Regions from separate parts of the Streptomyces sp. AB3(2024) genome, predicted to be linked through region 3. Evidence: riboswitches for the same ligand, from Rfam matches in the RefSeq annotation. Region 3 holds a riboswitch; each other region holds the start of a gene.

What was found. A riboswitch is a leader RNA that binds a small molecule or an ion and turns the genes downstream of it on or off. The one in region 3 is predicted to bind cobalamin.
Region 1: another riboswitch for cobalamin. It lies ahead of ACEPPI_RS13765 (ribonucleoside-diphosphate reductase subunit alpha); the one in region 3 lies ahead of ACEPPI_RS23885 (5-methyltetrahydropteroyltriglutamate--homocysteine S-methyltransferase).
Region 2: another riboswitch for cobalamin. It lies ahead of ACEPPI_RS24070 (acyl-CoA thioesterase); the one in region 3 lies ahead of ACEPPI_RS23885 (5-methyltetrahydropteroyltriglutamate--homocysteine S-methyltransferase).
Region 4: another riboswitch for cobalamin. It lies ahead of ACEPPI_RS37155 (ABC transporter substrate-binding protein); the one in region 3 lies ahead of ACEPPI_RS23885 (5-methyltetrahydropteroyltriglutamate--homocysteine S-methyltransferase).

Annotation. Positions count from the first base shown of each region.
Region 1 is NZ_JBGWAB010000025.1:69,663-75,395, reverse strand. It holds gene def (peptide deformylase) at 1-320, shown strand, start outside; gene ACEPPI_RS13770 (ribonucleotide-diphosphate reductase subunit beta) at 413-1,432, opposite strand; gene ACEPPI_RS13765 (ribonucleoside-diphosphate reductase subunit alpha) at 1,432-3,819, opposite strand; cobalamin riboswitch at 3,960-4,088, opposite strand; gene ACEPPI_RS13760 (GNAT family N-acetyltransferase) at 4,151-4,648, opposite strand; gene ACEPPI_RS13755 (Uma2 family endonuclease) at 4,726-5,310, shown strand; gene ACEPPI_RS13750 (YbdD/YjiX family protein) at 5,364-5,561, opposite strand; gene ACEPPI_RS13745 (carbon starvation CstA family protein) at 5,558-5,733, opposite strand, start outside.
Region 2 is NZ_JBGWAB010000067.1:9,386-15,118, reverse strand. It holds gene ACEPPI_RS24085 (molybdopterin-dependent oxidoreductase) at 1-1,056, shown strand, start outside; gene ACEPPI_RS24080 (flavodoxin family protein) at 1,139-1,603, opposite strand; gene ACEPPI_RS24075 (SpoIIE family protein phosphatase) at 1,846-3,963, shown strand; cobalamin riboswitch at 4,026-4,262, shown strand; gene ACEPPI_RS24070 (acyl-CoA thioesterase) at 4,394-4,822, shown strand; gene ACEPPI_RS24065 (agmatine/peptidylarginine deiminase) at 4,965-5,733, opposite strand, start outside.
Region 3 is NZ_JBGWAB010000066.1:12,831-18,563, reverse strand. It holds gene ACEPPI_RS23895 (MASE1 domain-containing protein) at 1-535, opposite strand, end outside; gene ACEPPI_RS23890 (PP2C family protein-serine/threonine phosphatase) at 643-1,920, opposite strand; cobalamin riboswitch at 2,374-2,529, shown strand; partial or broken gene ACEPPI_RS23885 (5-methyltetrahydropteroyltriglutamate--homocysteine S-methyltransferase) at 2,714-4,354, shown strand; gene ACEPPI_RS23880 (deoxynucleoside kinase) at 4,709-5,362, shown strand; gene ACEPPI_RS23875 (hypothetical protein) at 5,400-5,733, opposite strand, start outside.
Region 4 is NZ_JBGWAB010000176.1:1,148-6,880, forward strand. It holds gene ACEPPI_RS37145 (ABC transporter ATP-binding protein) at 1-111, opposite strand, end outside; gene ACEPPI_RS37150 (FecCD family ABC transporter permease) at 108-1,154, opposite strand; gene ACEPPI_RS37155 (ABC transporter substrate-binding protein) at 1,151-2,152, opposite strand; cobalamin riboswitch at 2,187-2,330, opposite strand; tRNA gene ACEPPI_RS37160 (tRNA-Arg) at 2,404-2,487, opposite strand; tRNA gene ACEPPI_RS37165 (tRNA-Trp) at 3,566-3,639, opposite strand; gene ACEPPI_RS37170 (GMC oxidoreductase) at 3,864-5,519, shown strand; gene ACEPPI_RS37175 (carboxymuconolactone decarboxylase family protein) at 5,578-5,733, opposite strand, start outside.

The DNA.
Region 1 (5,733 bases), on a different contig from region 3:
GTTACGTGGTCAACCCGAAGCTGGTGGAACTGCCGGCCGCCGGCCGCGTGCTGGACGACTCCAACGAGGGCTGCCTCTCGGTCCCGACCGCGTACGCGCCCCTGGCCCGCCCGGACTACGCCGAGGTGACCGGCCAGGACGCCCAGGGCAACCCGGTCAAGCTCCGCGGCACCGGCTACTTCGCGCGCTGCCTCCAGCACGAGACGGACCACCTGTACGGGTACCTGTACATCGACCGCCTCTCCAAGCGCGAGCGCAAGGACGCCCTGCGGCAGATGGAAGAGGGCACCCCCCGCTACCCGGTCGTCCCGAACGACTGATCCCGTACGGGACGCACCCACGACGAAGGCCCCGCCCCGGTATCCGGGGCGGGGCCTTCGTGCGGGGCCGTGCGGTGCGAAGGGCGCGGGGACTAGAAGTCCTCGTCCAGGTCGACCGTGCCCTCGACCGCGACCTGGTAGGCCGACGGGCGGCGCTCGAAGAAGTTCGTCAGCTCCTGGACGCCCTGGAGCTCCATGAACGAGAACGGGTTCTGCGAGCCGTACACCGCCGGGAAGCCGAGGCGGACCAGGCGCTGGTCCGCGACGCACTCCAGGTACTCGCGCATCGACTCGGTGTTCATGCCCGGCAGGCCGTCACCACACAGGTCGCGGCCGAACTGCAGCTCCGCCTCGACGGCCTCCTTCAGCATGTCGGTGACCTGCTGCTGGAGTTCGTCGTCGAAGAGCTCCGGCTCCTCCTTGCGGACGGTGTCGATGACCTCGAAAGCGAAGCTCATGTGGGCGCTCTCGTCGCGGAACACCCAGTTGGTGCCGGTGGCCAGGCCGTGCAGCAGGCCGCGCGAGCGGAACCAGTACACGTACGCGAAGGCGCCGTAGAAGAACAGGCCCTCGATGCACGCGGCGAAGCAGATGAGGTTCAGCAGGAAGCGACGGCGGTCGGCCTGCGTCTCCAGCCGGTCCAGCTTCTCGACCTCGTTGATCCACTTGAAGCAGAACTGCGCCTTCTCGCGGATCGACGGGATCTCCTCGACGGCGTCGAAGGCGGCCGCGCGGTCGTCCGGGTCGGGCAGGTAGGTGTCGAGCAGCGTCAGGTAGAACTGGACGTGCACGGCCTCCTCGAAGAGCTGGCGCGACAGGTACAGGCGCGCCTCCGGGGAGTTGATGTGCTTGTACAGGGTCAGGACGAGGTTGTTCGAGACGATCGAGTCGCCCGTCGCGAAGAACGCGACCAGACGGCCGATCATGTGCTGCTCGGCCGGCGTCAGCTTCGCGAGGTCGGCGACGTCCGAGTGCAGGTCGACTTCCTCGACCGTCCACGTGTTCTTGATCGCGTCCCGGTAGCGCTCGTAGAAGTCCGGGTAGCGCATGGGGCGCAGGGTCAGTTCGAAGCCCGGGTCGAGCAGGTTCTTCTTCTTGTCGGTGGTGCTCATTACTGGCAGGCCTCGCAGGACTCGGGGTTCTCAAGGGAGCAGGCCAGCGCCTCGGCGTCGACGGCCTGCGGGAGGGGGGTGGCGGTGGCCGGGACGGCGCTGCCGGAGGCGGCGCGGGCGATCTTCGTCGCCGGGCGGGACCGCAGGTAGTACGTGGTCTTCAGACCCTGCTTCCAGGCGTACGCGTACATCGAGCTGAGCTTGCCGATGGTGGGCGTCTCCAGGAACAGGTTCAGCGACTGCGACTGGTCCAGGAACGGGGTGCGGGCGGCCGCCATGTCGATCAGGCCGCGCTGCGGGATCTCCCACGCCGTGCGGTACAGCTCGCGCACCTCGGCCGGGATCCAGCCGAAGCCCTGCACGGAGCCGCTGGACTCGCGCAGCGCCTCACGGGTCTGCGCGTCCCACACGCCGAGCTGCTTGAGCTCCTCCACCAGGTAGCCGTTGACCTGGAGGAATTCGCCTGACAGGGTCTCGCGCTTGAAGAGGTTGGAGACCTGCGGCTCGATGCACTCGTAGACGCCCGCGATGGAGGCGATCGTCGCCGTCGGGGCGATGGCGAGCAGCAGGGAGTTGCGCATGCCGGTCTTCGCGATGCGGGCGCGCAGGGCGTTCCAGCGCTCCGGCCAGTTCAGCTCGACGTCGAAGTGGTCGGGGTGCAGCACGCCGCGGGCGGTGCGGGTCTGCTCCCAGGCCGGGAGGGGGCCGCTGCGCTCGGCGAGGTCGCAGGAGGCCTCGTAGGCGGCCAGCATGATGCGCTCGGAGAGCTTGGTGGACAGGGCCTTCGCCTCGGGGGAGTCGAAGGGCATCTTCAGCTTGAAGAAGACGTCCTGCAGGCCCATCGCGCCCAGGCCCACCGGCCGCCAGCGGGAGTTGGAGCGGCCCGCCTGCTCGGTCGGGTAGAAGTTGATGTCCACCACGCGGTCGAGGAAGGTCACGGCCGTGCGGACGGTCTCGTCCAGGCGCTCCCAGTCGATGTCCCCGTCCACCACGAAGGCGCCCATGTTGACCGAGCCGAGGTTGCAGACGGCCGTCTCGCCGTCGTTGGTGACCTCGATGATCTCGGTGCAGAGGTTGGAGGAGTGGACGACGGTGCCCGGCTCGGCGGTCTGGTTCGCCGTGCGGTTGGAAGCGTCCTTGAAGGTCATCCAGCCCTGGCCGGTCTGCGCGAGGGTGCGCATCATCCGGCCGTACAGGTCGCGGGCGGGCATGGTCTTGCGGGCCAGGCCCGACGCCTCGGCCTTGCGGTAGGCGGCGTCGAACTCGTCGCCCCAAAGGTCCACCAGTTCGGGGACGTCGGCCGGGGAGAACAGCGACCAGTCGGCGTCGGCGTTGACGCGGCGCATGAACTCGTCCGGCACCCAGTGGGCCAGGTTCAGGTTGTGGGTGCGGCGCTGGTCCTCACCGGTGTTGTCGCGGAGCTCCAGGAACTCCTCGATGTCCGCGTGCCAGGTCTCCAGGTAGACGGCGGCGGCGCCCTTGCGGCGGCCGCCCTGGTTCACGGCGGCGACGGAGGCGTCGAGGGTCTTCAGGAACGGCACGATGCCGTTGGAGTGGCCGTTGGTGCCGCGGATCAGGGAGCCGCGGGCCCGGATGCGGGAGTACGACAGGCCGATGCCGCCGGCGTGCTTGGAGAGGCGGGCGACCTGGTGGTAGCGGTCGTAGATCGAGTCCAGCTCGTCCAGCGGGGAGTCCAGCAGGTAGCAGGAGGACATCTGCGGGTGGCGGGTGCCGGAGTTGAAGAGCGTGGGGGAGGACGGCAGGTAGTCCAGGCGGCTCATCAGCCGGTAGAGGGAGGCGACTTCCTCGACGGCCTGGACGGTGTCGTTCTCGGCGAGGCCGCAGGCCACGCGCAGCATGAAGTACTGCGGGGTCTCGATCACCTGACGGGTGATCGGGTGGCGCAGCAGGTAGCGGCTGTGCAGGGTGCGCAGGCCGAAGAAGCCGAAGCGGTCGTCCGCGCCCTCGGCGAGCGCGTGCTCGACCAGGGAGTTCAGACGGGCCGCGTGGAGGGCGACGAACTCGGCGGTGCGGTCCGCGATCAGGCCCTCGCGGTGGCCGACGGCGACGGACTCGGCGAAGGAGCCCGAGCCCTGGCCCGCGGCCTCGTCGGCGACGGCCAGCGTCAGCAGGCGGGCGGCGAGGCGGGAGTACGCCGGGTCCTCGGAGATCAGGCCCGCGGAGGCCTCGGTGGCCAGCCCCCGCAGCTCGGCCTCGTCCGCGACGGCGCTGCGCCCGCGCAGGGCGGCGGCGGCGACCCGGCCCGGGTCGGTGTCGGGGAGGTCGACGGTCAGCTCGGTGAGAGTACGCAGCAGCGCGGCCCCCGGGCCTTCGGTGGTGTCGCCAGAAGTGGACTCGGCGCGCGGTGCAGAAGGCGCGATGGTCACGGCGGGAGCTCTCCCTCGCTCGGCCCGGTCATCGGCGGGGGCGCGGGCGGGCGCATGCGGGCGCACGGGAAGGCGCGACGTGCCGCACGGCGTCCACCGGCCCAACCGCGAGGCCCGGACGTGTCTCTACCCGGTTCGGTCGATCCGGGCGCGCTGCCGGCAGGTCCTCGGACTTGCGGAATGCACCAATGGGTGCACGTCATACCGTTGCGGGACAGTTCCGGATTCACACCGGATTCCCCTGCGGCGACAGCGAGGATGAGCATACATGTGGGGGCGCCCCGATGCGTGACCCCCCACATGTTGTGTCGGCACCTTGCTGAGCGTGGTGTTACAGCTCCAGCCGGTACGTGAGCAGGGTCAGCGCGGGGATCGGCGCCCAGTCCCGCTCCGGAGTGCGTACGAATCCCAGGCGGGCGTAGATCCGCTGGGCGCCGAGCATGGCGGGCTGGGTGGACAGCACCAGCGCCGACACCCCGTCCAGGGCCCGCGCCCGGTCGACGCAGGCCCGCACCAGCGCCTCCCCGACCCCCGCCCCGCGCGCCTCGGCGGCCACGGCCAGCATCCGGAACTCGGCCTCGCCGGGGCCCGCGATGTCGGCGAGGGGGCTCCCGGGTGCGGCGAACGTCACTCCTCCGAGCACCTCGTGGTCCCGCGCGGCGACGATCACCTCCCCGTGTCCGGCCCGGCCGGCGACGTCCCGCAGGACGTTCAGGTAGTGGTCGTCCTCGTTCGGGTCGAGCAGACCGTCCCCGGTGTAGGCCCGGCCGGTGATCTCCCCGAGCCGCTCGTACTCGACGGGCAGCGCCGCCCTGATCTCGATGTCCATGCCGTCGAGTGTGCGCCACGCGTGACGGTGCCCGGCGCTATCGTCGAACCGGCACCGTCGAGGAAGGCGAGCGAGGCCTGACCGTGATGACCGACCGGCCCCACATGACGCCCGAAGTGTTCGAACACCTCGCCCGGATGGCAGCCCGTGAGGAAGAGGGGCTGCGACTGGAATTCATCGGTGGGGTGCTGAGGAGCAGGGCGATGACGGACGGGGACCACGGGCGGATCATCCAGTGGTTGACGCGGATCTGCATCCAGCACCACCCGGGGCTCCGGCTGCACCCGGGGCAGGGAATCAAGGCGGAGCGGTACCGGCAGGGCCGTGCCATTCCGGACGGCGTACTGGCGCACGAGGACGCGTTCGTCGGGCAGGGTGACTGGGTGGACCCGGGCCCGATCCTGATGGCCGTCGAGGTGACCTCGTGGAACTCCGGCACCGAGCGGCGAGACCGGATCGAGAAGCCGCGCGCCTACGCGGAGACCGGCATCTCCGTCTACCTGCTCGTCGATCGGCTCAAATGCCGGCTTCTCGTCCACAGTGACCCGGACGGCGCCCGCTACGAGACCGTACGTACGGTGCCGTTCGGCAGGGAAGTCCGGCTCCCGGACCCCGTAGGCATCACCCTGGACACCGAGCCCCTCAAGGACTGGGTGCGCTGACCCGCGGTGCGTGAAGGGCTCCGCCGGTAACCGGCGGAGCCCTTCACGCGTGGTCAGCAGCAGCGGAAGCCCTCGCGGGGGTCCGCCTCGCGGGCGTCGGTGCGGGCCCGCTCGAAGGCGCGCCGGGTCATGACCTCGGCGTCCGGGTCGTGGGAGCGGGCGTGGGCGACGTACCGGTCGTACGCGGCCTCCCCGGAGAACTCCCGGACGTAGAACCGCGCCTTGGCCAGCGCCGCGCGGACCCCGCTCATGCCACGGGCTCCTTGACCCGGCCGCCGCCCGAGTCGAGGCCGGCCGCCGCGAGCTCGGCCTTCTCCTCGGCGGAGGCCAGCAGGCCGGCCGGGGCGACGATCTTCGATTCGGTCCACGGCACCTCGGAGAGCCGTACGGAGTCCGGGTCGGCGACGGCCTTGAGGCAGGTCC
Region 2 (5,733 bases), on a different contig from region 3:
TCACAAAAGGAGGTGCGGCAGTTCGCCTTCGACACCCGCGACGGCGAGCTCGCCTACGAGCCCGGAGACGCCCTCGGCGTATGGCCGGCCAACGGCGCGGGCCTCGTGGCCGAATGGCTCGCCCTCACCGGCCTCGACCCCGACGAGGGCATCGCCTTCCCCGACGGTGCGCACCTCCCCCTCCGCGAGGCACTGCGGACCCGCTTCGACATCGCCCGCGTCACCCCGGAACTCCTCAGGTTCGTCGCCGCCCGCACCGGAGAACGAGACCTCCAACGGCTGCTGCGCCCGGACAACAAGGGCGAGCTGGCCAAATGGAGCTGGGGACGGCAGGCCGCCGACGTCATCGGCGCCTTCCCCGTCCGGGCCTCCACCGCCGAGTGGACCGGCGTCCTCAAGCGGCTCCAGCCCCGCCTGTACTCGATCTCCTCCAGCCCGCTCGCGCACCCGGGGGAGGTCCGCCTGACGGTGTCCGTCGTCCGCTACACCAACGACGCGGGCCGGGACCGCATGGGCGTCTGCTCCACCTATCTGGCGGACTGCGCCGACGACGGCCCCGTACAGGTGTTCGTCCAGCGTTCGCCGCACTTCCGCCCGCCCGCCGGATCGGCCACACCCATGATCATGGTCGGCCCGGGCACCGGTGTCGCACCGTTCATCGGGTTCCTCGAAGACCGCCTGGCGAAGCGGCACACCGGCCCCAACTGGCTGTTCTTCGGCGAGCAGCGCGAGGCCACCGACTTCTACCACCGTGAGACGCTGGCGGCCTTCCGCTCCTCCGGCCACCTCGACCGGCTCGACGTCGCCTTCTCTCGCGATCAGCGCAACAAGATCTACGTACAGGACCGGATGCGCGAGCACGGCCCGCGTCTGTGGCGGTGGCTGCGGGACGGCGCGCACTTCTACGTCTGCGGCGACGCGGGCCGTATGGCCAAGGACGTGGACCGGGCCCTGCACGAGATCATCGCGGCGCACGGCGGCATGGACGAGGATTCGGCCGCCGCGTACGTCCGGCAGATGGCCGGCGACAAACGCTACGTCCGTGACGTCTACTGACCCGCCCCCCGTGCGTCCCCCGCCCCGCGACCGGACCTCGTTCGACGGGCGGGACGTACGTCAATGATCCCGATCGAGGACCTCACCCCCGGGTCCCGCCCCGCAGCCGTTCGGCGAACGCCCGCGCGGCGGCCAGGTCCCCGGCGTTCGGCCGCTGTTTGTTGATGCCGCCGACGAGCTTGAAGGGCGCCCACGTGTCGAACGCCCGGCAGGAGAAGCTCCCGTCCACCTCGAAGCCCTTGCCTTCGAGGAGCCGGACCAAGGGGCGGGTGAAAGGCGCGAACGGCTTCTCGGGGAGCCCGCTCGTGGCGAACACGAACGCCCGGCCCCGCCCGGCGGGAAGTGCCTCGACGAAGTCGGTCAGGCGGGGGTGGAGCCTGCCGTGGAAGACGCCCGAGCCGAATCCCACGAGGTCGGCACCGGCCGGCTCCGCCGGGCCGGCCTCCTCGGGGGAGACGACCTTCGCGCCCAGTACCAGGGCCATGGTGTCGGCGACACGACGCGTATTGCCGTGCGACACGGAGGCGCACACGATGACTGCCTTCATCCCGTCGATCCCTTCTCTGGCTTCTGCAGGGGGGACAAGGCAGCGGCGCCGGACGTGACACCCGCGCGATGTGACGGCGGCCACACCCTGACGGCGCCCCCTCCGGGGCCCGGTCCCGGTCGGCGGTGCCGCCGGTAAAGGATGTCGTCCCGGGTAGGCGGGAGGAGGATGGGGCCGACGGGCGAGCGGGGACCGGGTCGTCGGGTCCGAGACCTGCCGCAGCGGGCGAAGGAGGTCCGGTCATGGTCACGTCCGAGCCGTTGCGGGCCGGGCCCGGCCCCGTGGGAGTGGTTCCCTCCGAGGCCGGCGGCCTGCTGGACGTGCTGAGCGTGGCCGCGGTGGTCCTGGACGCCGAGGGGCGGATCACGCTCTGGAGCCCCCAGGCACAGGACCTCTTCGGCTGGTCGCCCGAGGACGCGCTGGGCCGCCACGCGGCCGGGCTGCTGGTCGCCGACGAGTACGTCGACCTGGTACTGGAGCTGTTCGCCAAGGTCATGGCGGGTGGCGGCGCCTGGGCGGGCGTCTTCCCCGTGCGCCACAAGGACGGCTCCTCGCGCCTGGTGGAGTTCCGCAACATGCGGTTGGAGGACGAACACGGCGGCGTGTACGCACTGGGGATCGCCTGCGACGAGACCGTCCTGCGGGGCGTGGAGCGCGACCTGGCGCTGTCCGTGCCGTTGGTGGCGCAGTCCCCGCTCGGGCTGGCGGTGCTGGACACGGGCCTGCGGTACGTCCTGGTCAACCCGATGCTGGAGCGGATCAACGGCCTGCCCGCCGAGAAGCTCCTGGGCCGTACGCCCCACGAGGCACTGCCGTTCCTGGACACGGACACGATCGAAGCCTCCATGCGCCAGGTCCTGGACACCGGCGTACCGCTGCTGGACCAGTACGGCATCGGGCGCACACCCGCGGACCCGGACCATGAGCATGCCTGGTCGGGCTCGTACTACCGGCTGGAGGACCCCGGCGGGCGGGTGATCGGTGTCGCCCTGGCGGTCGTGGACGTCACCGACAGCTACCGCGCGGCCCGGGAGGCCACCGAGGCCCGCAGGCGCCTCGGCCTCATCGCCCGGGCGTCGGTGACCGTCGGCACCACCCTGGACCTGGAGCGCACGGCCCGCGAGCTCGCCGACCTCGTCGTGGCCGACCTGGCCGACCTCGCCTCGGTCGACGTCCTCGACTCCGTGCTGGGGGGCGGCGTGGCGACGACGCCCGGACCCCGGACGGGGCAGGCGCTCTTCATGGCCCTCGCGGTGGCGACGTCCTACGGGACGGACGCCGTCCGCGCCGCGGACCCGGTGGGCGAGCGCACCACGTATCCGGCCGAGCGCCTGGTCACCCGCTGCGTGAGCACCGGGCGCCCCGTCCTGGTGCCGCGGATCACCGGGGCGGACCTGGCGCGCATCGCGCGCGACGAGGCCGCCGCGGACCTCCTCCGCCGGGAGGGCGCGCACTCCTACCTGGCCGTACCGCTGACCGCCCGCGGACAGGTCCTCGGCGCCGTCGGCCTCCTGCGCACCCGCAATCCGCTCCCCTTCGACCAGGACGATGTCACCCTGGCCGGCGAGCTGGCCACCCGCGCCGCCATCGCCATCGACAACGCCCGCTGGTACCAGCACGCCACCGACACCGCCCTGACCCTCCAGCGACATCTCCTCCCCCACCCCCCGCCGCGTGCCGCCGGTCTCCAGATCGCCTACCGCTACCAGCCCGCGGTGGCGGCCAGCGGGATCGGCGGCGACTGGTTCGACGCGATCCGTCAGCCCGGGGACAAGACCGCCCTCGTGGTCGGCGACGTGATGGGACACGGTGTCCACGCCGCCGCCACCATGGGTCAACTGCGCACGGCCACCCGTACCCTGGCGGACCTCGGTCTCGACCCGGCACGGGTCCTGCGCCACCTCGACCACATCACCGCCGAACTCGACGGGACCATGGCGACCTGTGTCTACGCCACCTGGGACCCGCACCGCTCGCGCTGCCGCGTCGCCCTCGCGGGCCACCCGCCCCCGGTCGTCGTCAGGTCGGGGCAGGCGCCGGCGCTGGCCGACCTTCCGGCCGGGGTGCCGCTCGGCGCGGGCGGCCTCGGCGACGCCGGGTTCACGTCCACCGTCCTCGACCTGCTGCCCGGTGACCGGCTGGTCCTCTACACCGACGGTCTCGTCGAAACCCGTGACGAGGCCCTGGACGACCGCCTCGACCTGCTCCTCAGCCTCCTCGCCGATCCGGATCTCCCCCCGGAGGCGACCTGCGACCGCCTCCTGGCCGCCCTGCGTCACCGTGACGCCACCGACGACGTAGCCCTCGTCATCGCGCGGGTACTCCCCCGTCCGCCCACCACCGGGGCGCGCCCGCACTGAACGGCGCTCCATCGGCGGTCGGTGGTGCCCCGGGCGCCGTGCGCGGGGCGCGGCGACGCCCCTAAGGTGTGAGGGCAGCTGGTTCGCCCCGTCCGCCAGGCGGGATGCGTCGCAAGAGGGAACCCGGTGGGAATCCGGGACTGCCCCGCAGCGGTGAGCGGGAACGACCGCCGTCATACGCACTGGGACCGGACAACGGTCCTGGGAAGCGACGGCCAGTAGGTGCCCGCCGGCGGAAGCAGGAGTGCCGGCAGGTGTGCCCGTGAGTCCGAAGACCTGCCGCTGCCCGTACGCGAAGACCGCGTACGGAGATCCCGATGGCCTCGTGGGCGGGCCGGCGGCAGCGGGCGCCTCGCGCGGCCCGCCGCTCCTGCGCGTCCGCGTCCGGCCCGTCGGGACCGCATCCGCACGACTCGCGAAGGAGAGTTCCGTGACCGCGGACATCACCACGGGCACCCGGGCCCACAAGTCATCTGCCGACTCCCGTGTCACCCTCGCCCACATCATGAGCGAGCACGACACCAACCTCTACGGGACCATCCACGGCGGTGTGGTCATGAAGCTGATCGACGACGCGGCCGCCGCCTCCGCGGGCCGCCATGCCGACGGTCCCGCCGTGACGGTGTCCGTGGACCGCATGACCTTCCTGGCCCCCGCCCGCGCGGGCGACCTCCTCACCGTCCACGCCACACTGGACCGCGCCGGCCGGACCTCCATGACCGTCGCCGTACGGGTCACCGCGGAACGCTGGAACGCGACGACCAGCCCGGCCACCGAAGTCGCCACCGCCCGCCTGACCTTCGTCGCCATCGACGCCGACGGGCGGCCGCGCCGGGTCCCGGGCCTGCTGGAGGGATAGCGGGGCGAGCCGGGCCCCGCGGCCCACCGCGATCCGCTCCGCCGGGACCTCGGTCTCCACGGCGGCCGCGCGGGCGCGTGAGCGCGGTGCCCGGCCGCGGGGTCGCGGGCCGGGCGCCGCGCTCCGTCGGGCGGTGGGGCCGTTACGGCACCGGCTGCTGCTGGGTGACGCAGTGGATGCCGCCGCCACCGGTGCCGAGGCGGTCGATGTTGAGCCGTTCGACGACGCGGCCCGGGAACAGGCGCGTCAGCGTGGCCCGGGCCGCCGCGTCGGCCTGGGTGTCGCCGAACTGGCCGCTGATGACGGCGCCGTTGCACACGTAGTAGTTGGCGTAGGAGGCGAGGAAGTCCCGGTTGGTGGAGCGGATCAGGTTGTAGTCGGGGCCCTGGAGCTTCTCGGCGGTCATGCGGGCACCGCCCGCGGTCGTCGCCCCGGACAGGACCTGGAACTGCTGGCGCGCGTCCTTGGCGTAGGCGTCGTTGTCCGAGGCCAACGGCATCTGGACGAGGGCCTTCCCGGGCGCGAGGAAGCGCGAGGTGGCGTCGACGTGGTCGTCCGTGATGTCCTGGCCGGTCACGCCGTCGAACCAGATCACCTTGGAGGCGCCGTAGGCGGCGCACAGCGCGGCTTCGATCTGCGCCTGCGACGCGTTGGGGTTGCGGTTGCGGTTCACCAGGCTGCTGCGGGTCGCCATCAGGGTGCCGGCGCCGTCCTGCTCGACCGCGCCGCCCTCCCCCACCAGGCCGGCGGCGGTGAACGGGACGCCGACGTAGGAGGCGATCCGCCCGGCGACCAGGGCGTCCTTGGAGTGGGTCTGCTTGTTGCCCCAGCCGTTGAAGTTCAGGCCGACCGCGTCCAGTCCGCCGGCGCCGTCGGTACGGAAGACCGGGCCGCTGTCGCGCATCCAGCAG
Region 3 (5,733 bases):
TGAGGACGAGCAGGACCGGCGTGACCAGCAGGACGCCCATCGCGTCGCCGGTCCACCAGACCCACCACGAGGGCCAGAACCCGCCGGCGGGCAGTGCGCCGGCCAGGCTCAGGGTGCCGATCCCCACGGTCGCGCTGATGAGCATGCCGGCGAACGCTCCGAGGAAGACCAGTGCGAGCGCGTCCCGCAATCGGTTCATCCGGGTGCGGAAGCCGACGAGGCGAAGGAGCGCGTAGGAGGCCAGGGATCCGAGGGTGTTGCCCGCCGTGATGGCCAGGACGACGGTGAGCGACGGCCCGGGTGAGAGGTTGACCAGGAACGCTCCGAGCGCGATACCCGGCCAGACCCGCGGGCCGAGCAGGAGCAGACCGGCCAGGGCGATGCCGGTGGGGGGCCACAGCGGTGACACCTGACCGCGCACGAGCTGCTGGAGCAGCCCGAGCTCGCCCCCGGCGTAGTACAGCGCGGCGACGGCGCCGCTCTTCAGGGCCGTCGCACCGGCGCTGCGAAGCCTGTGGCGCCACGCGTCGGTCATCGGGGGTTCTGTCCCTGCTCTCGTCCCTCGCTGGTCTGTCCATCTTGCACCCCTGCGGGCTCCGCCACGCCGCCACCCGCACGTGTCCCCGATGCCCTCCGGCGGCTTCAGCCCGGGATGCGCAGGGCGAGTACGGCCATGTCGTCGTGCCCGTCGCTGGGATGTCCGTCGGCCAGGGCCCGTACGAAGTCCTGCAGGGGCAGGGAGGCGTGCGCGGCGGCGAGCCCGGCCAGTGCCTCCAGGCTCTCGTCGATGGGGTGGCCGGGGTGTTCGACGAGGCCGTCGGTGAAGAGGACCACCGTGGTGCCGGGGGACAACGGGTGGGTGTGGTCCGGGCGCCGCTGCTCGCTGTCGACGTTCAGCGGCAGTCCGGGTTCGGCGAACAGGTAGTGCGGCCGGCCGCCGGGAGTGATCAACAGTGGGGGGACGTGGCCCGCGGTGCTCCAGAGCATCCTCCACCCGCCCCCCGCGCGTTCGATGCGCGCCAGGCCGGTGGTGGTGACCGGGTTGTCGGTGATGGCCTGCAGGGTCCGGTCGAGCTGGGTGAGGACCGCGCCGGGCGGACCGCCCAGTTCGAACAGCAGGGAGCGCAGCATGTTGCGGATGGAGGCCATGGCCGCGGCCGCCTGCAGATCGTGGCCGACCACGTCGCCGATGACGAGCGCCACGGCGCCGTCGGGCAGGGGGATGGCGTCGTACCAGTCCCCGCCGAGTGCGTTGGGCTCGGCGGCGGGCCGGTAGATGGCGGCGGCGGCGAAGGGTCCCAGGTCGGGCAGTGTCGGCAGCAGGAGGCGCTGGAACTGCTCGGAGGAGGCCCGAACCCGTTCGAGGAGGCGGACGTTGTCGATCGCGATGCCGGCGGCGCGGGCGAGGGCGACGACCATGTTCTCGTCGTGGACGTCGAAGGCCCTCCCGTCGCTCCGCTCGGACAGGTAGAGGTCTCCGTAGGTCTCGCCGCGGACGCTGATGGCCACGCCGAGGAGGGTGCTCATCGGTGGGTGGCCGGGCGGGAACCCCACCGAGGACGGATGGGCGGAGATGTCGTCGACCCGCAGCGGCTCGGGGTGGCGGATCAGGTATCCGAGTACGCCCAGGCCGCGGGGGAAGCCCACGTCGGCCAGGGCCGCGCGTTCCTCCTCGGAGAGGCCGACGGCGATGAACCGCGCCAGCCGCTCGCCGGAGTCGTCCAGTACGCCCAGTGCCCCGAAGCGGGCGCCGACCAGCTCCATGGCAGTGGTCACGATGCGGTTCAGCACCGCCGGCAGCTCCACCTCCCGGGTGATGTCCAGCACCGCGCCCAGCAGGCCCTCGATCCGGGCCCTCGCCGCGGTCAGAGCCTGCAGCCGCTCTTCGATCCGGCCCAGCTCGGCTTCCAGGCGCAGCAACGGGTCGGGCCTGGGAGGCCGCTTCCCCCGCTCCCACTCCCTGCCGCCCGGCATCACGACCGCCCGGTGGACCGGGACACGAACCTCTGCTCCCGCCCACCGCACCCGGCGCCGTACGCCACCGCGGCGGCATGCCTGCGAGCCGGTGCCCGTCCCGCGTCCCTGGGGCCCGCCCGGTGCTCGCGCCGGATCCGGTCATCAAGCCGCTCAAGCGATCGGTACACCCACGGACTCCTGACACGACCGTGCAACGGCCCACAGGATGGCCCGCCGACGGCGCGGCACCGGAGTATTGCGCCGAAAGCGGCATGTCGCGGGCGATCAGCGCGCTCGCACCCCCGTCCTGTCTCATTTCGCCGTCCGGATGAGGGACGGGGCTCGCCGCTGAGCGATCTTCCGCCCTAGGGTGGCCGGTGCAGCTGGTTCGCCCCGTCCGCCAGGCGGGATGCGTCGTAAGAGGGAACCCGGTGGGAATCCGGGACTGCCCCGCAGCGGTGAGCGGGAACGACCGCCGTCATACGCACTGGGACCGGACAACGGTCCTGGGAAGCGACGGCCAGTAGGTGCCCGCCGGGAGACCGGCAGGCGTGCCCGCGAGTCCGAAGACCTGCCCGTTGCCCGCACGCGGACGATTCCCGTGCGGAGATCCCGGTGACCTCGTGGGCGGGTCGGCGTACACGACGAGCGGCACGTGTGGTGTTTCCCCGCGACGTGGTCCGCGCGTTCTGTCGTTCCTTCGCGTCCGCGTCCCCTCACCGGGACGTTCAGGACACATCTCGCGAAGGAGAGTTCCGTGACAACGAAGCCCACGGCCGCGGCAGCACGAGCCACCGTGTACGGCTACCCCCGTCAGGGTCAGAACCGCGAACTGAAGAAGGCCGTCGAGGGCTACTGGAAGGGCCGCGTCACCGCCGACGCCCTGCGGCGCACGGCCGCCGGCCTCCGCCGCTCGAACTGGCGGCAGCTGGCCGACGCGGGCATCACCGAGGTGCCGACCGGCGACTTCTCGTACTATGACCACGTCCTGGACACCAGTGTCATGGTCGGCGCCGTCCCCGGGCGGCACCGCGCGGCGGTCGCCGCCGACGCCCTCGACGGCCTCTTCGCGATGGCCCGCGGCACCCAGGACGTCGCCCCGCTCGAAATGACCAAGTGGTTCGACACCAACTACCACTACCTGGTCCCCGAGCTCGGCCCCGACACCGTCTTCACCGCCGACTCCACGAAGCAGGTCGCCGAGCTGAAGGAGGCCCTCGCGCTCGGGCACACGGCCCGCCCCGTCCTCGTCGGCCCCGTCACCTACCTCCTGCTGGCCAAGCCCGCCCCGGGCGTGGCCGCCGACTTCCGGCCGATCACCCTCCTCGACCGGCTGCTGCCCGTCTACGCCCGGGTCCTCGCCGATCTGCGCGCCGCCGGCGCCGAGTGGGTCCAGCCGGACGAACCGGCCCTGGTCCAGGACCGCACCCCGGCCGATCTGAACGCCGCCGCCCGCGCCTACCGCGAGCTGGGGGCGGCCACCGACCGTCCGAAGCTGCTGGTCGCCTCGTACTTCGGCCGGCTCGGCGGCGCCCTCCAGGTGCTCGCCGCCGCCCCCGTCGAGGGGCTGGCGCTGGACTTCACCGACGCCGGCGCCGCGAACCTCGCCGACCTCGCGGCCGTCGGCGGACTGCCCGGCAAGCGGCTCGTGGCGGGCGTGGTCAACGGCCGCAACGTCTGGATCAACGACTACCGGAAGTCCCTGGCCACCCTCGGGACCCTGCTGGGCCTCGCCGGCCGGGTCGACGTCGCCGCCTCCTGCTCACTGCTGCACGTCCCGCTGGGCGCCGCGGCCGAGCGTGACATCGACCCGCAGATCCGGCGCTGGCTCGCCTTCGCCCGGCAGAAGACGACCATCGGCTCGTTCCCGCAGACCGACGAGCTGCGCCTCGCCCGCGCCGACCTGCGGGCCGGCCGGATCGACACGGCCGCCTACGAGGAGCGGATCAAGGACGAGATCCGCGAGGCCCTCTCCTTCCAGGAGAAGACCGGGATCGACGTCCTGGTGCACGGCGAACCCGAACGGGGCGACATGGTGCAGTACTTCGCGGAGCAGCTCACCGGCTACGTCGCCACCCGGCACGGCTGGGTGCAGTCCTACGGCACCCGCTACGTCCGCCCGCCGGTCCTGGCCGGGGACGTCTCCCGCCCCGAGCCGATGACCGTGCGCTGGACCTCGTACGCCCAGTCGCAGACGGCCAAGCCGGTCAAGGGCATGCTGACCGGCCTGGTCACCATGCTCGCCTGGTCCTTCGTGCGCGACGACCAGCCCCTCGGGGACACCGCCCGCCAGGTGGCGCTCGCCCTGCGTGACGAGGTGGGCGACCTGGAAGCGGCGGGCACCCCGGTCATCCAGGTCGACGAGCCCGCCCTGCGCGAGACCCTCCCGCTGCGGGCCGACACCCTCCGACGCCACGAAGGGGACCTGGTCACCAGAGCGTCGGCCACCGGCCTCCGACGCGAGGGCCGCGCGGGGCGGCCCGTCCGGCGCCCCGGCCGATGGGGGTGAATCGTCATTTAAGATTCAGTTCGGCCGTAGGGCTGTGGCCCGTCACCCCGCGCGGCGGCTGCGCAGCGGTCGGATCCGCCGGCCGAGCAGAGCCACCCGTGTCAGGGCCCCGGTCCGGACGGGGCCACATGACGCCGATCACGAAGATCCCGGGCATCGCGTGACCGCCGGAGTGCGTCCCGGCGGCGTGCGGCGCCCAGCCCACCCGCCGACGAACAGAAGACCCCCAGGGAGAAGTGAGGTATGCCGGTGCTTTGCGTCGGAGGCATGATCGGAATCGGCAAGACGAGTGTCGCCGAACTGCTCGCCAAGGAGCTGGGCAGCGAAGTCTTCTACGAGAGCGTCGAAGACAATCCGATCCTCCCGCTCTTCTACACGGCGAGCCCCGAGGAGATCCAGGCGAACCGCTACCCCTTCCTGCTCCAGCTCTACTTCCTCCAGACACGGTTCGCCGCGATCAAGGAGGCGTACAAGCAGGGCGACAACGTCCTCGACCGGTCCATCTACGAGGACTGGTACTTCGCCAAGGTCAACCACGACCTGGGCCGGATCAGCTCCCTCGAAATGCGGGTGTACGAGGGGCTGCTCAACGAGATGATGCGCGAGATCGACGGCCTGCCGTACCGCAAGGCACCCGATCTCATGGTGTACCTCAAGGCCGACTTCGAGACGGTGCTGCACCGCATCGGGCTGCGGGGCCGCGATTTCGAACAGGACGAGAGCCTCGTCGAGTACTACCGCACGCTGTGGTCCGGCTACGACGACTGGGTGCACAAGCACTACTCGGCCAGCGAGGTCCTCGTCATCGACATGAACCACACGGACGTGGTGCACAACCCCGAGGACGCGGCCCGCGTGGTGCGGGAGGTCAAGGAAGCCCTCGGGCAGCGGGGCTGAGGACCCTTTCGTCAGACGTGGTCGGCGGGCGGCGGACTCAGTCGGCGACCGAGTGCGGATCGTCGAGTTCGTGCAGCCCTGCCGGGTCCACGTCCGTCAGCACCTCCCCCGCCGCCGTGACGAATCGCTGTGCGTGGCCCCGGTGGACACACAGGAGTTGGTCCCGGACGGCGGCCCGGTCCCGGTACACCGCCAGTGCCACACCGTACTTGCTGCTGTGGCCCGCCATCGCGGTGTCCGCGCTCCATCCCGTGCCGTCGTGGGCGGACCACCACAGCTGTTGGCCGGCGGGGTCACGGTGGACGCACATCAGCCTGCCGTCGAAGACGGCGAGGCCGATGTTGCTCCGGGTGCGGAGCCCGGGCAGGGCT
Region 4 (5,733 bases), on a different contig from region 3:
GGCGACCGTCTCCCCCGGCCGGGCGGTCAGGTCGACTCCGCGCAGCAGCTGCTGCCCGTCGATCTCGTAACGCACCGCCTCGACGGTGAGTTCCACCGAACCCCCCGTCATCCGCCCACCACCCCCTCGCCGCGGCCGGACCTGCGCAGCATCCACAGGAAGAACGGCCCTCCCACCAGAGCGGTGACCACGCCGACCGGTATCTCCTCGGGCGCGGCCGCCGTACGGGCCAACAGGTCGGCCAGCGTCAGGAACACGGCCCCGCCCAGCGCGGCGACGGGCAGCAGCGCCCGGTGCCCGGCTCCCACCACCATCCGGGCGGCGTGCGGAACCATCAGCCCGACGAAGCCGATCGCCCCGCTGGAGGCCACCAGCACCCCGATGACGAGGGAGGTGAGCACGAACGCGGCGGCCCGGAACCGGCCGGTGTCCAGCCCGAGGGTGTGCGCGCCCTCCTCCCCCGCGAGCAGCAGGTCCAGGGGCCGGGCCAGGGTGACGAGCACACCGGTCCCGACGAACAGCGCGGCCGCGGGCAGGGCCAGTTCGTCCCAGCGGGCCCCGCCCAGGCCGCCCAGCGTCCAGAACAGCACCGAGCGCATCTGGTCGGGGCTCGCGGACAGTACGAGCACCAGGCTGGTCAGGGCGGAGAGCACGTACTGCACGGCGACTCCGGCCAGGATCAGCCGGCCGGTGGTCATGGTGCCGCCCCTCCGGGCCAGGGCGTAGACGGTGACGAGCGCGGCCATCGACCCGGCGAACGCGGCGAGCGGCACCCCGGCCCCGCCCGCGACCCCTGCGGCGCCCGCGCCGGCGGCCGTACCGAAGACGATGACGAGCACGGCCCCCGCGGAGGCGCCCGAGGAGGCGCCGAGCAGGAAGGGGTCGGCGAGCGGGTTGCGCACGAGGGCCTGGAGCACCGCGCCGGCGACGGCGAGTCCGGCGCCGACGACCGTGCCGAGCAGGACGCGCGGCATGCGGACGTCCCACACGATGGAGGCGAAGGCTCCGCCCTGCGCGTCCGGTCCGGCCAGGACGAGGTCGAGGACCCGGCCGGGGGCGATCCGTACGGGCCCCAGGGCGAGCCCGGCCACCGCCGAGGCCGCCAGAACGGCGGCGAGGATCAGGAGGACGGCGGCGGTCCGGCGGCGCCTCACGCGGCGTCGGGGTGCAGTTGGCGGCCCAGGGACTCGACGGCGTCGGCGACGCGTACGCCGAGCACGGCGGAGGAGAGCGGCAGCACGACGAACCGCCGGTTCTTGACGGCGGGAACCTGAGCCAGCGCCGGGTCGTTGAGCAGGCGCTGCTTCTTGGACTCCACGGTGGTGCCGCCGTAGTCGTAGATGAGGACGACCTCGGGCTTGCGCTCGATGACCTTCTCCCAGGACACGTCGCCGAAGGTGTCGTCGAGGTCGGCGAAGACGTTCGTGCCTCCGGCGAGGGTGACGATCTCGTTGCCGATGCCCTTGCCGCCCGAGGTGAAGGCGGAGCCCTCGCCGGAGTCGTAGACGAAGACGGGCGGCCTCGGCGCGTCCTTCAGACGTGCGGTGACGGCGTCGACGCGGCGCTGCTCGTCCTCGACGAGGGCCGCTCCGCGTTCGGGCACGCCGAAGGTCCGGGCGACCTCGGTGATCTCGGTCTTCAGCTGGGCGAGGCCGACCGGGCCCCGGGTGCAGTACTCCACGCTCAGCCGGGAGCCGATGCCGGACCGGGCGAGCCCTTCACGGTCCCGGCCCTGGCCCTTGTCGAAGGCGCTGGCGTAACCGCCGTACACGAAGTCGGGGTCGGCTCCGAGGAGCACCTCCTTGGAGGGGTATTCGCCGGCCAGCACCTTGATCTTGTCGTAGGCGGGCCGGTAGGCGGGGAGCACGGAGTCGTCGAGGTAGGCCGTGCCGACCATCCGGTCCTGCAGTCCGAGGGCCAGCATGATCTCGGTGGCGTGCTGGTTCATGGTGACGGCCCGCTCGGGCGGGGCCTGGTAGGTGCTGGTGACACCGCAGTTGGTGACGGTGTACGGGAACCCGGGCGCGGGCCGCGCTCCGGGGCCGGGCCGGGCCGCACCGGCGGGTCCGTCGGCCGGCCCGCCGCACGCGGCGAGCGGAACCAGGAAGGCGAGGGCGGCGATGGAGCGCAGGGTTGCGCGGGAACGCGACATGGCGAGGCCTCTCCGGGGGATCCTCGTCCCCGGTCGAAGTGAAGAGGCGGCGCGTCAGTGTCTGACTCCCGGGGCCCGCGGGTGGGCGGAGCTCCGGTCACAGTGGCGGGACCGCACCGGATTCACACCGGTTTCCTGTCCTGCGCCGCCTGGGACAACCCGCACAAGTCTGCCAGATGCCCCCTTTCCCCCGAACGGGGGTCCACAGGTCCAACGCAGCCGGCCGCCACCGCGCTCCACGCACGAACGGCAGGGGACGACAGGAGTCGCGCCTGTGACCCGACCCGCGGTTTCGCAGACCGCTGCCACACTGTTTCCGAGCCTGCTCCGACCTCGACTGAGGCGACTGCCGCCGATGCGACCCCCAGGGAAGGGTGACGAGCCGGATCGCGACACTCCGAACAATCCTGTAGAGCGCTGCTGTTGGAGGCCTGACCGTTCCACTGTTCCGGAATCCCCCCTGTCATATGCCTACCGTCGCCCCGCCTGCGGGTCTACGGTGCTGTCACCGGACCATCCCGGGCCGGCGCCCCCCCCGGCTCCCCACGGGAGGGGCGCCGCGCGCCTGGTGCCAGACATCAGCGGTCCACATCCCGGACCCGCCGACGGGTCGGGGTGCGCTGCTACTGCGGCCATCCCTCGTCGCTCATGCACTGCCGGAACGCCCGGTCCCTCTGTGTCGCCGTATACCCGTTGGCGAGCCGGTCAAGGGTCGCGTCGCCGCTGCCCTGCCCATCAGGCCAGGCCCGGGCAGCCTGCTCAGCGCAATGCGCGTGCGCCTCGAGCCGGGTCGCGGCCACGGCTCGGCCGTTTCCACCGCCACGCTCAGTGTTCACCGCAGAGACCGCGTCGCGCCCGTCCCCGCCGGCCGTCCCGTTCGGGCCTTCAGGCCCTTGCGGACCCTGAGGGCCGAGCACGATGGGATACGCCGAGCATCGCGTCCGGTCGGCGGCAAGTGCCGGCATCGGCGCCCTCGGCGAGGCCGCGGCGTGCAGCCTGCGGGTCGGCAGGGTTGCAGCGGGTCCGGGTATCCCGGCGCGGTGATCAGGCCCCGGTTCCGCCCCACAGGTCGCGCATTCGCAGCCGCTCCGGGACCCGGAGGCGGGCGGGGCGAGCGCGGGGATCGGACTCGCGTTTCGCTTCCACGTTCCGGGTCCGGCCTCGCTGTCAGTGGTGGCGGATAGCGTGGACGTATCATCCGCGAGCAGTTCCTGACTTGCGGGGACGCTGCGGGCTGCAGCTGCACGGCGCCGCCCCGCCGGGCCCTTCAGGGCACGAGAGACCGGTGGGGCGGGGCGCTGTCGGGCGGGGGACCTCCTCGCCCCTGACCCAGACGCCGGAAACACGGCGAACGCCCAGCCGGGAGAAGGCTCCCGCCTGGACGTTCGTCGGTGTTCGTGCAGGTGACTCTTGCAGGGGCGGCAGGATTCGAACCTGCGGCCTACGGTTTTGGAGACCGTTGCTCTGACCAGCTGAGCTACACCCCTTCGGTGGGACCAACCATGGCACGCCGGGCCACGAAGATCCACTGAATTCGGGTGTCAACTCGGGGAAAGTTCGCGGCGGCCCGGCGGGAACTTTCCCCGACACTCCCGAACCCAACAGGCCCAGCAGGCGAAAACGGTCACAAGTTACCTCGACGCGTGTAGTGACTTGGCAGGCATTCAACAGTAGAACTTGTTCTCACTCCATCGAGAGTGAGGAAGGTCGCATGAGTGACAAAAGCCTGCACAGCAAGGTATCCAAGGGTGTGTCACGCCGTGGATTCATCGCTGGAACCAGTTCCATTCTTGGAGCCCTGGCCCTGGCGGTCAACACCATCCCGGCCCGAGCGGAAAGCGCCACCGGGGCGGCCGCCGCGAACGCGCCCATCGACTCCGGGGCCCATGTTCCGGCCCTCGTCATCGGTACCGGCTACGGCGGCTCCGTCGCGGCGCTGCGGCTCGCGCAGGCCGGGGTCGACGTGCACATGATCGAGATGGGCATGGCCTGGGACACCCCCGGAAGCGACGGCAAGATCTTCGCCAACACCACCAGGCCCGACTACCGTTCGTACTGGCTCCGCACCAGGACCAAAGCGCCGCTCAGCAACTTTCTCGGCTTCCCCATCGACAAGGACGTCCCCCGGTACACGGGCATCCTCGATGCCGAGGAGATGGGCGGGATCATCGTCTACCAGGGCCGCGGCGTGGGCGGCGGTTCGCTGGTCAACGGCGGCATGGCGGTGACGCCCAAGCGGCAGAACTTCGCAGCGATCCTGCCCTCGGTGGACGCGGAGGAGATGTACACCACCTACTACCCGCGCGCCAACGCCGGGCTCGGTGTGGGTCTGATCGACCCTGCCTGGTTCGACACGGTGGACTGCTACCAGTTCGCCCGGGTCGGCCGCAAGCACGCCCAGCGCTCCGGCTTCCCCTTCGTCTTCGTCCCGGACGTCTACGACTGGGACTACATGAAGCAGGAGGTCGCCGGCACCGTCCCCAAGTCCGCCGTCGACGGCGAGATCCTCTACGGCAACAACGCCGGCAAGAAGTCCCTCCAGAAGACCTACCTCGCGGCCGCCCGGGCGACCGGCAAGGTCGCCGTCTCCCCGCTGCACCGGGTCACCACCGTCTCCCCCTCGGCCGGTGGCGGCTACGCCGTCGGCATGGAACAGATCGACACCACCGGGGCGGTGGTCGCCACCAAGACCGTCACCGCCGACCGGGTCTTCTTCGCGGCGGGCAGCGTCGGCACCAGCAAGCTCCTGGTCAGGCTGAAGGCCACCGGCGCGCTGGCCGACCTGAACGACGAGATCGGCAAGGGCTGGGGCGACAACGGCAACGTCATGTGCGGCCGGGCCAACCACATGTGGGACCCCACGGGCAATGTGCAGGCCGCCATCCCCTGCGGCGGCATCGACAACTGGGACGCGGGCGGCGCCTTCGCCGAGGTGGCCCCGCTGCCCACGGGGATCGAGACGTACGCCTCCTTCTACCTCTCCATCACCAAGAACCCCAACCGCGCCGAGTTCACCTGGAACGCCGCCGCCGGCAAGGTCGACCTGAACTGGCAGACCGCGTGGAAGCAGCCCTCCATCGACATGGCGAAGAGCATCTTCGACAAGATCAACTCGAAGGAGGGGACGATCTACCGGACCGACCTCTTCGGCACCAACAAGATCTGGGGTGACCACCTCACCTACCACCCGCTCGGCGGCGCCGTGCTGAACAAGGCCACCGACAACTACGGCCGCCTGCGCGGCTACACCGGCCTGTACGTGATCGACGGAGCGCTGATCCCCGGCAACACCAGCGTCAACCCCTTCGTGACCATCACGGCCCTCGCCGAACGGAACATAGAGAAGATCATCGCCACCGACCTCTGAGGGCGGCGGTCCGGTCCCGGGACCGTGCGGAACCGCCTCCGCACGGCCCCGGGCCGCTTCAGCCGCCCGGCAGCACACAGACGCTGTCGAGGCCCAGCACGTGGTTGAGCCGGCCGAAGGCGAGCCAGGAGCCGATGCTCATGCTCAGCTCCACGATCTCCACCTGGCTGTAGTGCGCGGTCATCCGCGCCCAGAACTCCTCGTCGAGGTTGTG